Flavivirga spongiicola: one gene and its partner. Each later gene encodes a partner of the first gene's protein in a complex. Links are inferred from orthologs where the notes say so. Each region holds a gene or a part of one and is shown in the gene's direction. Other genes may lie near its edges. The genes, in order: carB and carA.

Region 1 (7,537 bases):
ATTTATGCCTTACAAGACGCTCCAACGGATGAAAATTTTGAAAAAAAATTAATTAATGATTATAACGTTTATGCATTACAAGTCCCAGATGATTTAAATTTTGCTGGTGAACCAGTGCCGCTTAAAAATCCTGATATTTTAGAGCGAATGGATAGAGAATTATTAGTTAATACGTATTGGCAATCTAACGGATTGTTGATGTTTAAACGTGCCAAAAAGTATTTCCCAATTATAGAACCTATTTTAAAAAAACACGGTATTCCTGACGATTTTAAATATTTAGCAGTTATAGAAAGTGGTTTAACAAATGCAGTGTCTCCGGCCGGAGCTAGAGGTGTTTGGCAAATTATGAAAGTTACAGGTAAAGAAAATGGTTTAGAAGTTAATGCAAATGTTGACGAACGCTATCATTTAGAAAAAGCGACCGAGGTCGCATGCAAATATTTATTAAAATCTAAAAAGAGATTAGGTTCATGGACATTAGCAGCAGCAGCATATAATGCTGGTAATGCAGGTGTTTCTAGAAAATTAAAAGAGCAAAATGTTTCTAGTTACTATGATTTACTACTTATTGAGGAAACGGGGCGTTATATATTTAGAATAGTGGCATTAAAAGAAATTTTATCAAACCCTGCTAAATATGGTTTTAATTTTAGAGAAAAGGATTTATATAATAATGTTCCTACGTATAAAGTTACGGTAGATACAGCGGTAACCGATTTTTCTAAATTTGCAGAAGGATTTGATATTAATTACAAAATATTAAAACTTCATAACCCTTGGTTACGAGAATCACATTTAAATAATAAAACAAAAAAGTTATATACAATTGATATACCTAAAAAGGGGTATTATGATGTACAATAACTACTAAGCCATGGACTGTTCATAGGTTTGTTTGGCAGACAGACTGAAAGTCTGCTTCGTGAAATGAGGAATATCATTTGAGAATTCACTATAATGAATTTGTAATTAGTGGCAGAAAATTTTTTAGAAACTGAAAGCGAAATAGACTAAAGTACACAGTTTTAACTAAATTTGAAACCAATAATATTACCCTCTTCTTTTCTGTGATCTTAAAGAACCACCACTACCATAATGTTGATTAGGCATTTGTGAACGTTTCATATTTTGTTTCATCATTTTTATCTGATCAGTCAGCATACCCTGTTTATCTAGTTTTTGAGCTTCAGATAGTAGTTTTTGAGCTTCCTGCTTTCTACGTTTAGAAAAGGCAATACCAGATAAATTTAATTTTGCCATGGCCAAATCATGATCCATAGATAATCCTAAAGAAATAGCCTTTTTAAAATATTTTTCGGCGTCATTCATATTACTTTGGGATACCATAATACCATGCAAATAATTATAATACCCTTGCTGTTTTTTTACAAGAGCAGATTCAGGATTTTTAATTTTGTTAAGCCATTTTTTTGCGCCGTCAAAATCTTGTTTACGTAATCTTAAAAAAGCTAATAAAATAAACTCATTTTTAAAATAAAGGAATACAAAAATTAAAGAGAGGAGTATAAGCATTATACCATTGCCTATGTAACCTTCAGTAAATTGATATACAGCATAAGCAATGATGCCAGCTGCTATAATTAGTTTTATAATTTTATTGTACATTTTAATAAGTTTACAATGTGAATAGACGCTATTTTTATATGTAAATAAGGTCTTTTATGTTTTAGATTGCAAAGAAACTAAATTTTTATTAAAAGTAACTCATAGATATTTAACAAAAAGGGAGTGATTAGCCCAAAGAAACAAAGGTGTGGCCGGAATATTTTAATCAAAAAAATAATTAAAAAATATTTTTTTAAAAATGGTTTGCAAAGTAATAAAGGCTTTGTATATTTGCCCTCGGTTTTGGAGGATGCCCAAACTATAGAAAAATACAATTCAGATTTAAAGATACAAGATAATGAGTAAAAGAACATTTCAGCCTTCTAAAAGAAAGAGAAGAAACAAACACGGTTTCAGAGAAAGAATGGCTTCTGTCAATGGTAGAAAGGTATTAGCTCGTAGAAGAGCTAAAGGAAGAAAAAAAATATCTGTGTCATCTGAAACAAGACATAAAAAATAATGATTAACAATTGTTGATAATTTAAAGGTGTTACTTAAGTGTAACGCCTTTTTTTATATCTAATGAATATTATTTTTGTAACAAATTATATTACACGACATAACTAGTAAAAAATGCCAAAAAATTCAAATCTAAAATCGATACTAATTATTGGATCAGGTCCTATCGTTATTGGACAAGCATGTGAATTTGATTATTCGGGAACACAAGCTTTAAGATCACTTAGAGAAGATGGAATTGAAACCATTCTTATCAATTCTAATCCAGCAACAATTATGACTGACCCTTCTATGGCAGATCATGTTTATTTGCTTCCACTTAATACAAAATCGATTATTAAAATTTTAAAAGATCATCCACAAATTGATGCCGTTTTACCAACAATGGGAGGTCAAACAGCTTTAAATTTATGTATAGAAGCTGACGAAAAGGGTATTTGGAAAGATTTTGATGTTGAAATTATAGGAGTTGATATTGATGCTATAAATATTACGGAAGATAGGGAGCAATTTAGAGAATTGATGCTTAAAATAGGTATTCCGATGGCACCCCAAGCAACCGCGACATCTTATTTAAAAGGAAAAGAAATTGCTCAGGAATTTGGTTTTCCTTTAGTTATTAGAGCATCATATACCTTAGGAGGTGCAGGCGCATCTTTTGTACATAAACAAGAAGATTTTGATGAGTTGTTAACCCGTGGTTTGGAAATTTCTCCAATTCATGAGGTTATGATAGATAAGGCATTGATTGGCTGGAAAGAGTATGAATTAGAGTTACTTAGGGATGCTAATGATAATGTAGTCATTATATGTTCTATCGAGAACATGGATCCTATGGGGATTCATACAGGAGATTCTATTACAGTAGCTCCAGCTATGACATTAAGTGATAGAACCTACCAGAGAATGCGTGATATGGCCATCCATATGATGCGTAGTATTGGAGATTTTGCAGGTGGTTGTAATGTACAATTTGCCGTAAGTCCGGACGAAAAAGAGGATATTATTGCTATTGAAATTAATCCTCGTGTGTCACGTTCTTCAGCATTGGCAAGTAAAGCTACGGGATATCCAATTGCCAAGGTTGCTGCTAAACTAGCTATTGGTTATCATTTAGATGAATTAGAAAATCAAATTACAAAATCTACATCGGCTTTATTTGAACCTACTTTAGATTATGTGATTGTAAAAATACCACGTTGGAATTTTGATAAATTTGAAGGATCGGATAGAACTTTAGGTCTTCAAATGAAATCTGTAGGAGAAGTCATGGGAATCGGTCGGTCGTTCCAGGAAGCACTTCATAAAGCAACTCAGTCATTAGAAATTAAACGTAATGGACTTGGTGCCGACGGAAAAGAAAATAAGAATTACGACCAAATTATAGAGAAGCTTACTTATGCGTCTTGGGATCGTGTTTTTATTATTTATGATGCTATTAGAATGGGTATTCCATTAAGTCGAATTCATGAAATCACAAAAATTGATATGTGGTTCTTGAAGCAATACGAAGAATTACATTTCCTTAATAATGAAATTTCTACCTTCAATATTGATACTATAGAGAAAGATTTATTATTAGAAGCAAAACAAAAAGGCTATGGTGACAGACAAATAGCTCACATGTTGGGTTGTTTAGAAAGTCAGGTCTATAATAAGCGTGAAGCATTAGGTATTAATCGTGTTTACAAATTAGTTGATACTTGTGCTGCTGAGTTTAAAGCTAAAACACCATATTACTATTCAACGTTTGAAAGCGATATGGAAACAGCAGACGGTAAACGATATGCTGATAATGAAAGTATCGTTTCTGATAAAAAGAAAATTATTGTTTTAGGGTCTGGCCCAAATAGAATAGGACAGGGTATTGAGTTTGATTATTGTTGTGTACATGGTGTTTTGGCAGCTGCAGAATGTGGATACGAAACAATCATGATTAACTGCAACCCTGAAACCGTTTCAACAGATTTTGATACCGCCGATAAATTATATTTTGAACCTGTTTTTTGGGAACATATTTACGATATCATCAAGCATGAGAAACCAGAAGGGGTTATTGTGCAATTAGGAGGGCAAACTGCTCTAAAACTTGCAGAAAAACTATCGAGATATGGTGTTAAGATATTAGGAACTAGTTTTGAATCTCTTGATTTAGCAGAAGATAGAGGGTTGTTCTCTAATCTATTAAAAGAGAATAATATTCCTTATCCACAGTTTGATATTGCTACGACAGCAGACGAAGCGTCGGCTATTGCAGATGTATTAGACTTTCCAATTTTAGTACGTCCTTCATACGTACTTGGAGGCCAAGGTATGAAGATTGTTATCAACAAAGAAGAATTAGAAAAACATGTGGTTGACCTGTTAAGTAGAATGCCTGGGAATCAGTTACTGCTAGATCATTATTTAGATGGTGCTATTGAAGCTGAAGCCGATGCGATTTGTGATGGAGAAAATGTTTATATTATTGGTATCATGGAACATATTGAACCATGTGGAATTCATTCTGGAGATAGTAATTCATTATTACCACCTTTTAACTTAGGGGATTTGGTAATGCAACAAATAATAGATCATACTAAAAAAATTGCTTTAGCATTAAACACTGTAGGACTCATAAATATCCAATTTGCAATTAAAGATGATACGGTTTACATCATTGAAGCCAACCCTAGAGCTTCTAGAACAGTTCCTTTTATAGCAAAAGCATACGGTGAACCCTATGTGAATTATGCAACTAAAGTGATGTTAGGTGAAAAGAAAATCAAAGATTTTGATTTTAAACCTGAATTAGATGGTTATGCTATTAAGCAACCCGTGTTCTCATTTAATAAATTTCCTAATGTTAATAAGAAATTAGGACCGGAAATGAAAAGCACCGGAGAAAGCATCTTGTTCATTGACAGTTTAAAGGATGATGAATTCTACGATTTGTATTCCAGACGGAAAATGTATTTAAGTAAATAATAAAAAAATGCCGCTTTAAGCGGCATTTTTTTATTTAGGAATGGTCTCATTTACGAAAGTTCTATAATGATATTTCATTGTAATTAAAGCGAACTTTGGTTTTATCAAATTTTTAATGTAAAGAATCTGAGATTTGATGAATATGCCTGTTAACTCTATAAATTGAAATATAAAAATGTATTTCATCGATTTTACAGTTATTTCATATATTTTAAATGTAATAATCTAATATATTCGTTAAGCCTAATTCAATAAAACCCAAATCGTATGAGAACAAACTATTGCTTTTTGTTAATAGTTTTCACTATTCTTTTTTTTAGTTTCAGCGTTAGTGGACAAACACTTAAACCTTTAAGCTCGTCTAATAATTCAGAAAAAGAAATTCCTGAAGTTAAAGACAATGCAATTAATCCTGATTTTTGTGGAACGGATTTCTTTCATAATAAAAAAATGAAAAATGATGCGCAATATAAAGCGCGTCATAAACAAACCATTCAATCTATACAAAGGGTTGGTAATCAACAGAAAAGATCAGTTAATGGTATTATGCAAGTACCGGTAGTTGTCCATGTTATGCATAAAGGAGAAGCAGTAGGGACGGGTACTAATATTTCTGATGAAGATGTAAGAAGAGGTATTAAATATTTAAATAATTATTGGAGAAAAATAGCAGATTCGAAAGGCAATGGAGACGGTGTGGATATGAAAATTGAATTTGCTTTAGCTATACAGGATGAAAGTGGAAACTGTACAAATGGGATAGACCGTGTAGATATGAGCGGCGTTCCTGCTTATGTTAGTGATGGTGTTAACAGTGAAGAATCTGGAGGTATAGACGATTATTCATCTGGAGGAGGCGTAAATTCCCTTAAAGAATATAGTATCTGGAACCCTACAAAATACTATAATGTTTGGATAGTTGATGAAATCGATAATAATAATTGTTATAGCGGAGGTTCATATACTGGTGGCTATGCTTATTTTGCGTCTGCTCATGGAAGACCTTATGACGGTTCGGTTGTTTTAATTTGTTCTTATTTAAATGAATCTTCTTCTACATGGGCACATGAAATGGGGCATGCGTTTAATTTACCGCATACTTTTAATGGGGATGATCCAGATACTAATACATGTGGTGATGATGGCATTACTGATACACCAGAGCATGTTAGGACTTCTGGAATAGACCCATCCATTTACCGTGATTGTGATAATAACGATGCTAATACCTGTGATCCTACATTTAATCAGGTGACAAATCCTGATACAGGATTTAGAAGAAATACAGGAACGCACCAAGATCATATGCACAATTATATGGATTATACCGGTTGCGCTACAGAATTTACCGGTGGACAAAGAGCGGTGGCTAGAGATGCGTTGAATGGGCGTCGAGCTTCTTTTCTAACAAGTCCTGCATTAACACCACCTGCAACGGCTACTGTTGATTTTATTTCTGAAGGAACAAGTATATGCTTGGGAAGTACATTAGCATTTACTGATGTATCTACTTGTACTCCAAACTCTTATACTAATGAAGGATATGATGATGTGACATTTCTCTGGACTTTTGATAATGGTGTAGACACTCCCTATACTTCTACAGACCAAAACCCAACCATTACTTTTAATAATTTAGGTACGTATGGTGTTACACTTTCAGTAACAAATCCACAGGGAAGAAAAAGTTTAACTAAAGCGGATCATATTATTGTTAGTTCGGCGACTGTTACAGGGGCATGCACTATTTCTAGCACTAATAATGATGGTAATTTTAATAATGGAGTTACCAATATTTCTTTTAATACTTTAAATAATATGACAACTACTTTTATTCCTGATAATGCTTTGCAGGACTTTATTTGTATTAAAAGTACAGCGGTTAATGTAGGTACTACTTATGATTTAAATGTTAATTATAAGTCTAGACCCGGTGGGGGGCAATATTTAGAGGTTTGGATTGATTGGGACAATAGTGGGAGTTTTGATACATCTAATAGCAACGGTATTAATGAAAAAGTTCTAGCGGATAATATTGCAGAAAATAGTAGTGGGCAACCATCGGTTAGTGTGACGCCTCCTGATACTGCTGTTCGTAATACCATATTAAGAATGCGCGTTATTTCAGAATATGATAAATCTCCTGTTATGTGTGGAAACGGCCGGGCACAACGTGCAGATGATTATGGTGTTTATGTAAGCAATGGTATTTTGAGTACTACCGACTTATCCAAATCTGATAATAGATTCAAGATTATTCCCAACCCAGTACAAGATTATTTAAATATTTCTTTAGATAATAATGAGGCTATAAGAGCTTATCAGATTTATGATATTAGTGGTAAGGAAATCATGTCTAATTTAAAAATGACTAAAAATAGTATTGAAGTTTCTGGACTTTCTAATGGTTTTTATTTTCTTAAAATAAAGACAGATACTAAAGAAATGACAAGTAAATTTATTAAAAAGTAGAAATTCAAGT
Region 2 (7,037 bases), 370 kb from region 1 along the record:
TTGGAATGGATTTAAGTAAATATAAATTAGATAAAGACTAGAGAATTTTAGATTAACGATTGATGATTTTTGATTTCAGTCGTAAATACTTGAAAACGCTATTCTAAAAATTAAATTAATTAATCATATTTTGCTCCTCTATTAAATGAGTTTGGTAGCAAGATGATAAACAAAAGTCATGAGACACGGAAAAAAATTCAATCATTTAGGTAGAAAAACTGCTCACAGAAAATCAATGTTGGCAAATATGGCTTGTTCTTTAATAGAACACAAACGTATTAATACAACAGTTGCTAAAGCAAAAGCTTTAAAACAATTTGTTGAGCCAATGATTACAAAATCTAAGGAAGATACCACACACAACAGACGTATTGTGATGGCTCGTCTTAGACAAAAAGAGGCAGTTGCTGAATTGTTTAGGGATGTTGCAGCTAAAGTTGCTGATCGCCCTGGAGGTTATACAAGAATTATTAAGCTTGGTAATCGTTTAGGAGATAATGCAGATATGGCTATGATAGAACTTGTAGATTACAACGAAATTTACAATGCAGATAAGAAGCCTAAGAAAACAACAAGAAGAAGTAGAAGAGGTGGTTCTAAACCTGCCGCTGCTCCGGTTGTTGAAACTAAAGCAACAAACGAAGAAGAATAAATGTTAATAAGCATTTAAAATATTAAGGATAAACTATTTTAGTTTATCCTTTTTTTTATGCAATTTTGTAAAACCCAAAGTTCCCACGCAGGTGGGAATCTCATCAATTGAATATGAAACTTTATGTATTGAGCTTTTTTATAAATTGAAAGTTTAAGTTGAGATTACGCATAAAGTTATGAAACATGTAAAAGAGTAAAATGAAATATCAAAAACGACAAAAAGCGATCATTCTTCTAGCAGATGGTACTATTTTTTACGGTAAAGCAGTGGGAAACAAGCAAGGAACATCTTTTGGTGAAGTATGTTTTAACACGGGTATGACCGGTTATCAAGAGATTTTTACGGACCCATCTTACTTTGGTCAATTAATGGTGACTACCAATGCGCATATTGGTAACTACGGAACGAATACAGATGAAGTAGAATCCGATTCTATTAAAATTGCAGGGTTAATTTGTAAAAACTTCAGTTATGTTTATTCTAGAGTTGATTCTGAAGGTTCTTTAGAAGAATTTTTAGATAAAAACAATTTGTTAGCCATTTCTGATGTTGATACCCGGGCTTTAGTGAGCTATATTAGAGATCATGGAGCAATGAATGCTGTTATTTCTACAGAGGTTGATAATATTGAAGGTTTGAAGAAACAATTGGCAGAAGTTCCAAACATGGAAGGTTTAGAATTAGCATCAAAAGTGTCTACTAAAGAACCTTATTATTTTGGAGATGAGAATGCAACTTATAAAGTGGCGGCTTTGGATATAGGAATAAAGAAGAATATCTTACGAAATATAGCAAGTAGAGACGCTTACATAAAAGTGTTCCCATATAATGCTAAGTTTGAAGATCTAGAAGCTTTTAAACCAGATGGATACTTTCTATCAAATGGTCCAGGAGACCCTGAGCCATTAATTGAAGCACAGAATTTGGCAAAGGAAATTATAAAAAGAGATTTGCCTTTGTTTGGTATTTGTTTAGGACATCAGGTTATCGCTAGAGCCAATGGTATATCTACCTATAAAATGCACAACGGTCATAGGGGGATCAATCACCCTGTAAAGAACCTAGTGACTGGAAAAGGGGAGATCACTTCTCAAAATCATGGATTTGCGGTAAATAGAGAAGAGTCTGAAGCAAATTCAGATTTACAGGTAACACATGTCCATTTAAACGATCATACCGTTGCAGGATTAGCTATGAAAAACAAAAATTGTTTTTCGGTACAATATCACCCTGAAGCAAGTCCTGGACCACATGATTCGTCATATCTTTTTGACCAGTTCATTGAAAATATCAAAAAATAAATCACGTAAAAAGCCTCAAAAAATATTTTTTGAGGCTTTATTTTAGAAAAAAACCTAGATGGTTTACATTGAGGTTTCAGTTGAAATTACCATTCTCGCGTTTGTGCTGAACTTGTTTCAGTAAAATCAGAGATTCATAAATTCATTATTGTAAAATGTAAAACATTGAATAACGTGGGAATCTAAAAATTAAAGAACTTTTCGAAATGATTTAGATGACTTTAAAGTTGATAAAAAGTAATACCGAATAGCTCTTTTGTTTTACTAAAACGTTATAGATGTCCTTTTGAGTATTTCTTCAAAAACATCTTAAAACAAACAAGATTTAACCGTAAATTTGAAGTATTAAAAGTTTAAAAATAACTAATTATGAGTATAATAATTAATATCCACGCAAGACAAATTCTAGATTCAAGAGGTAACCCTACCGTTGAAGTAGATGTAGTAACTGAAAATGATGTATTGGGAAGAGCTGCCGTACCATCTGGCGCATCGACTGGAGAACATGAAGCTGTAGAATTACGTGATGGAGGTAGTGCCTATATGGGAAAAGGTGTTACTAAAGCAGTAGAGAACGTAAATTCTATTATTGCTGAAGAATTATTAGGAGTTTCTGTATTCGAACAAAATTTAATCGATCAAATAATGATTGATTTGGATGGTACACCAAATAAATCAAAATTAGGAGCTAATGCTATTTTAGGAGTTTCTTTAGCTGTGGCAAAAGCTGCTGCAGGAGAGTTAGGTTTACCGTTATATCGCTATGTAGGTGGTGTTTCTGCCAATACATTGCCATTACCGATGATGAATATCATTAACGGAGGATCTCACAGTGATGCACCTATTGCATTTCAAGAGTTTATGATTATGCCTGTAAAAGCTAAAAATTTCACACATGCCATGCAAATGGGAACTGAAATTTTCCATAACCTTAAAAAGGTTTTACATGATAGAAATTTAAGTACTGCAGTCGGAGATGAAGGTGGGTTTGCACCAAATTTAGCAGGAGGAACAGAGGATGCCCTGGAAACTATTGCAAAAGCAGTTGAAAATGCTGGATATAAATTTGGTGATGAAGTTAAAATCGCTTTAGATTGCGCTTCTGCTGAATTCTATGAAAATGGACAATACGATTACAAAAAATTTGAAGGAGATACAGGTGTCGTAAGAACAAGTAAAGAGCAAGCCGATTACTTAGCAGAATTAGTAGCTAAGTATCCAATTATCTCTATTGAAGATGGTATGGATGAAAACGATTGGGATGGTTGGAAATACTTAACAGAATTAGTCGGTGATAAAGTGCAGTTAGTAGGAGATGATTTATTTGTAACTAATGTAGAACGTTTATCGCGTGGTATTGATGAAAGCATCGCAAATTCGATCCTTATTAAAGTAAATCAAATTGGAACATTAACAGAAACGATTGCTGCTGTTAACATGGCACATAATGCAGGTTATACGTCTGTAATGTCTCACCGTTCTGGAGAAACTGAAGATAACACGATTGCAGATCTAGCAGTTGCTTTAAATACTGGGCAAATTAAAACAGGTTCTGCGTCTCGTAGTGATCGTATGGCTAAATACAATCAGTTACTTCGTATTGAAGAAGAGTTAGGATCAGTTGCTTATTTTCCTCAAGAAAAAGCATTTAAAATAAAATAAAGAAGCGATTATATTTTATTCAAAAAGCGATTGTTATTTTCAACAATCGCTTTTTTATTTAGCATCAATTTTAATAATATTCAAATTGATTAATTCGTTCGTGATAAGCTTTAAAAATAGGTCGATATTTCGTAATTTAGCGTTCCGCATAACAAATATAAATTCACTTAAAAATATGGCAAATACTGCTTTCATAGAAATTAACGGTCAAAAAAATGAATTCCCTTTAGTAGAAGGAACAGAAAACGAGGTAGCTATAGATATTACAAAACTTAGAGGGACTACCGGAGGAGTAATAACTATAGATCCTGGGTATAAAAATACAGGTTCTTGTGAAAGCGCCATTACATTTTTAGATGGTGAAAAAGGTATTTTAAGGTACAGAGGTTATTCTATTGAAGAACTAGCAGAAAAAGCTGATTTTTTGGAAGTAGCTTATCTTTTAATTTTTGGAGAATTGCCTACTAAAGAGCAAAATGATAAATTTCATAATGATATCAAAGCAGAATCGATTGTTGATGAGGATGTAAAAAAGATTTTAGATGCTTTTCCTAAAGCGGCACATCCTATGGGAGTTATATCATCTTTAACAAGTGCCTTAACAGCATTTAACCCTTCTTCGGTAAATGTAGATTCTGAGGAGGATATGTATAAATCTGTTGTAAGGATTTTAGGAAAGTTTCCAGTATTAGTTGCTTGGACACTTCGCAAAAAACAGGGGTTACCACTTGATTATGGAGATGATTCTTTAGGATACGTAGAAAACATTTTGAAAATGATGTTTAGAAAACCTCATGGAGAATATACACAAAACCAAATTTTAGTAGACGCTTTAGATAAGTTGTTAATATTACATGCAGATCATGAACAAAATTGTTCTACATCTACAGTAAGAATTGTAGGTTCATCTCATGCAGGGTTATTTGCTTCACTTTCTGCGGGTATTTCTGCACTTTGGGGGCCACTTCACGGTGGTGCTAATCAAGCTGTATTAGAAATGTTAGAAGCTATTAGACAAGATGACGGTGATACTAAAAAGTATATGGCCAAAGCGAAAGATAAAAGCGATCCTTTCCGTTTAATGGGCTTTGGGCACCGTGTATATAAAAATTTCGATCCTCGTGCTAGAATTATTAAAAAAGCAGCAGATGAAGTTTTGGGAGATTTAGGAATTGAAGACCCCATTTTAGATATTGCAAAAGGGCTTGAAAAAGAAGCATTGGAAGATCCTTACTTTGTAGATAGAAAATTATACCCGAATGTAGATTTTTATTCAGGTATAATATATAGAGGTATGGGAATACCAACAGATATGTTTACGGTGATGTTTGCTCTAGGACGTTTGCCTGGTTGGATAGCACAATGGAGAGAGATGCGTTTACGTAAAGAACCAATTGGAAGACCTAGACAGGTTTATATTGGTGAAACAGAAAGAAAGTTTATACCTATTAACAAAAGATAAACTTTAATACTTTTTGTATTATTATTAAGCTTCATAAAAAAATTATGAAGCTTTTCTTTTTTTTGAGTAATATTTTTAGAATAATTCAAAAAGTGTTTAATTATTATTAGTTTTGCCTCCTTAATAATAAAATATCTTTTTAGGGTTATAGTATGTTAGAATTAAATATTAAAAATGAAACATCAAGATTAAGAGCCGTTGTTTTAGGTACAGCCCAAAGTAATGGACCAATTCCAAAAGTTGAAGATTGCTACGACCCTAAAAGTATCGAGCATGTTATAGCCGGGACTTACCCAAAAGAAGAAGATATGGTTTTAGAAATGGAAGCTGTTGCTGCTGTTTTTAAAAAATATGATGTCAAGGTATACCGGCCAGAAGTTATAAAAGACTGCAATCAGATATTTTCACGGGATATTGCTTTTGTAATTGAAGATAAGATTATTCGAGCTAATATTTTACCTAATAGGGAAGAAGAGGTAAAAGCTATAAAGCATGTTTGGGATCAAGTTGAAAAAGAAAAGAGAATTATATTACCAGAAGCGTGTCATGTAGAAGGAGGAGACGTGATGCCGTGGAACGATTATATTTTTATAGGAACCTATTCAGGTAAAGATTATCCAGATATTATTACAGCTCGTACAAATACAGACGCGGTTATAGCCATTCAAGAACTATTTCCTAATAAGATTGTAAAATCGTTTGAGCTTAGAAAGTCTAACACCATTGCAAAAGATAATGCGTTACATTTAGATTGTTGTTTTCAGCCAATTGGTACAAATAAAGCCATTATACATAAAAATGGTTTTTTAGTTGAAAAAGAATATGAATGGCTTGTTGACTTTTTTGGAAAGGAAAATATATTCGAAATCACGAAGGATGAAATGTATAATATGAATAGTAACGTGTTTTCCATTTCTGAAGACGTTATAATTTCAGAAAAAACCTTTACACGACTAAATACTTGGCTGCGCGAAAAAGGATTTACTGTTGAAGAAGTACCTTATGCTGAAATAGCTAAACAAGAAGGGTTGTTGCGTTGCTCTACACTACCTTTGATTCGGGATTAAATACTGAATATATAAGAAAGAATCTTAAAATTTTGAACTTTTATGTTCATAGGAATCAGTGCTAAGCACTGAATAACTGGACTTTTTTGATGCTTTTATTTATCACATACGTAGAGTTAACAATTCCTAACTTTAATTTGGTGAAACTATAAATAGAAGTTCTGATTGTATTATTTACACGAAATTATTGATAAACTTTTACAAAGTCTATAATCATTTGAACCGGTAGATTATCGGGGTTCACTTTACCAACCCAAGCCCCTCCAAGTTGTTGGTCTATTAAAACATAAAAGGGTTGATCATACGGCCATTGGGACGAATCTACCCCTTTTACTCTTGGATATATAAAAGTTTCTTCATCATTTAAAGTAAATACTAATTTATCTGGATACCATTCCAGACCATAAGTATTAAAACGGGAAGTATCTACTTTTGTGGTTCCATGGTGCGGTGGTGTTTCTTTTTGTTTTAATTCTAATGTGTAATAGGAGTGTGTTGTTTGGTAGATGATATCGTCAAAATTAAGGTGTTCCATAATATCAATTTCTCCATTTCTTGGATAAGCACCATATTTCTTTTGTTCGGCTAACATCCATATGGCGGGCCAAGCACCTTGAGCACTCTCAAGTTTTGCACGAATCTCAATCTTACCGTATTGAAATGCAAATTTACCTTTGCTATATATACCTCCTGTTAAAAAAGGTCTCGGATCGTTCAAAGTATCTTGGTTGATAATCCCTTTTAAAAATAAGTTTCCATTTGAAATAGAATAACATTGTTGATTACTAGTCATATGTTTGCCCCAATCTGCATTATTAGGTGGAATTCGAGTCCATTTGGTTGTGTCTAGCTTAGCGTTATCAAAATGGTCTTCCCAAATAATGCGCCAA

The links.
Region 2: the proteins of carB (region 1) and carA are in contact, whole or in part, in a solved structure (PDB 1KEE), measured with the Escherichia coli proteins. The link is inferred for Flavivirga spongiicola from one-to-one orthologs.

Annotation. Positions count from the first base shown.
Region 1 is NZ_JAUOEO010000001.1:610,336-617,872, reverse strand. What follows is about bases 1,852-5,255. They hold carB (carbamoyl-phosphate synthase large subunit), read left to right. Parts: upstream 1,852-2,202; coding sequence 2,203-5,055; downstream 5,056-5,255. Other genes in these bases: rpmH (50S ribosomal protein L34), read left to right, coding at 1,928-2,089. Outside these bases: Q4Q47_RS02300 (lytic transglycosylase domain-containing protein), read left to right, coding at 1-867; Q4Q47_RS02295 (tetratricopeptide repeat protein), read right to left, coding at 1,054-1,629; Q4Q47_RS02280 (T9SS type A sorting domain-containing protein), read left to right, coding at 5,323-7,527. UniProt on the Escherichia coli protein: Large subunit of the glutamine-dependent carbamoyl phosphate synthetase (CPSase).
Region 2 is NZ_JAUOEO010000001.1:981,919-988,955, reverse strand. What follows is about bases 1-2,904. They hold carA (glutamine-hydrolyzing carbamoyl-phosphate synthase small subunit), read left to right. Parts: upstream 1-852; coding sequence 853-1,956; downstream 1,957-2,904. Other genes in these bases: eno (phosphopyruvate hydratase), read left to right, coding at 2,326-2,904; rplQ (50S ribosomal protein L17), read left to right, coding at 179-652; Q4Q47_RS03660 (DNA-directed RNA polymerase subunit alpha), read left to right, coding at 1-41. Also shown: more of eno, read left to right, coding at 2,905-3,618; Q4Q47_RS03640 (citrate synthase), read left to right, coding at 3,794-5,080; Q4Q47_RS03635 (dimethylarginine dimethylaminohydrolase family protein), read left to right, coding at 5,233-6,147; Q4Q47_RS03630 (glycoside hydrolase family 16 protein), read right to left, coding at 6,332-7,037. UniProt on the Escherichia coli protein: Small subunit of the glutamine-dependent carbamoyl phosphate synthetase (CPSase).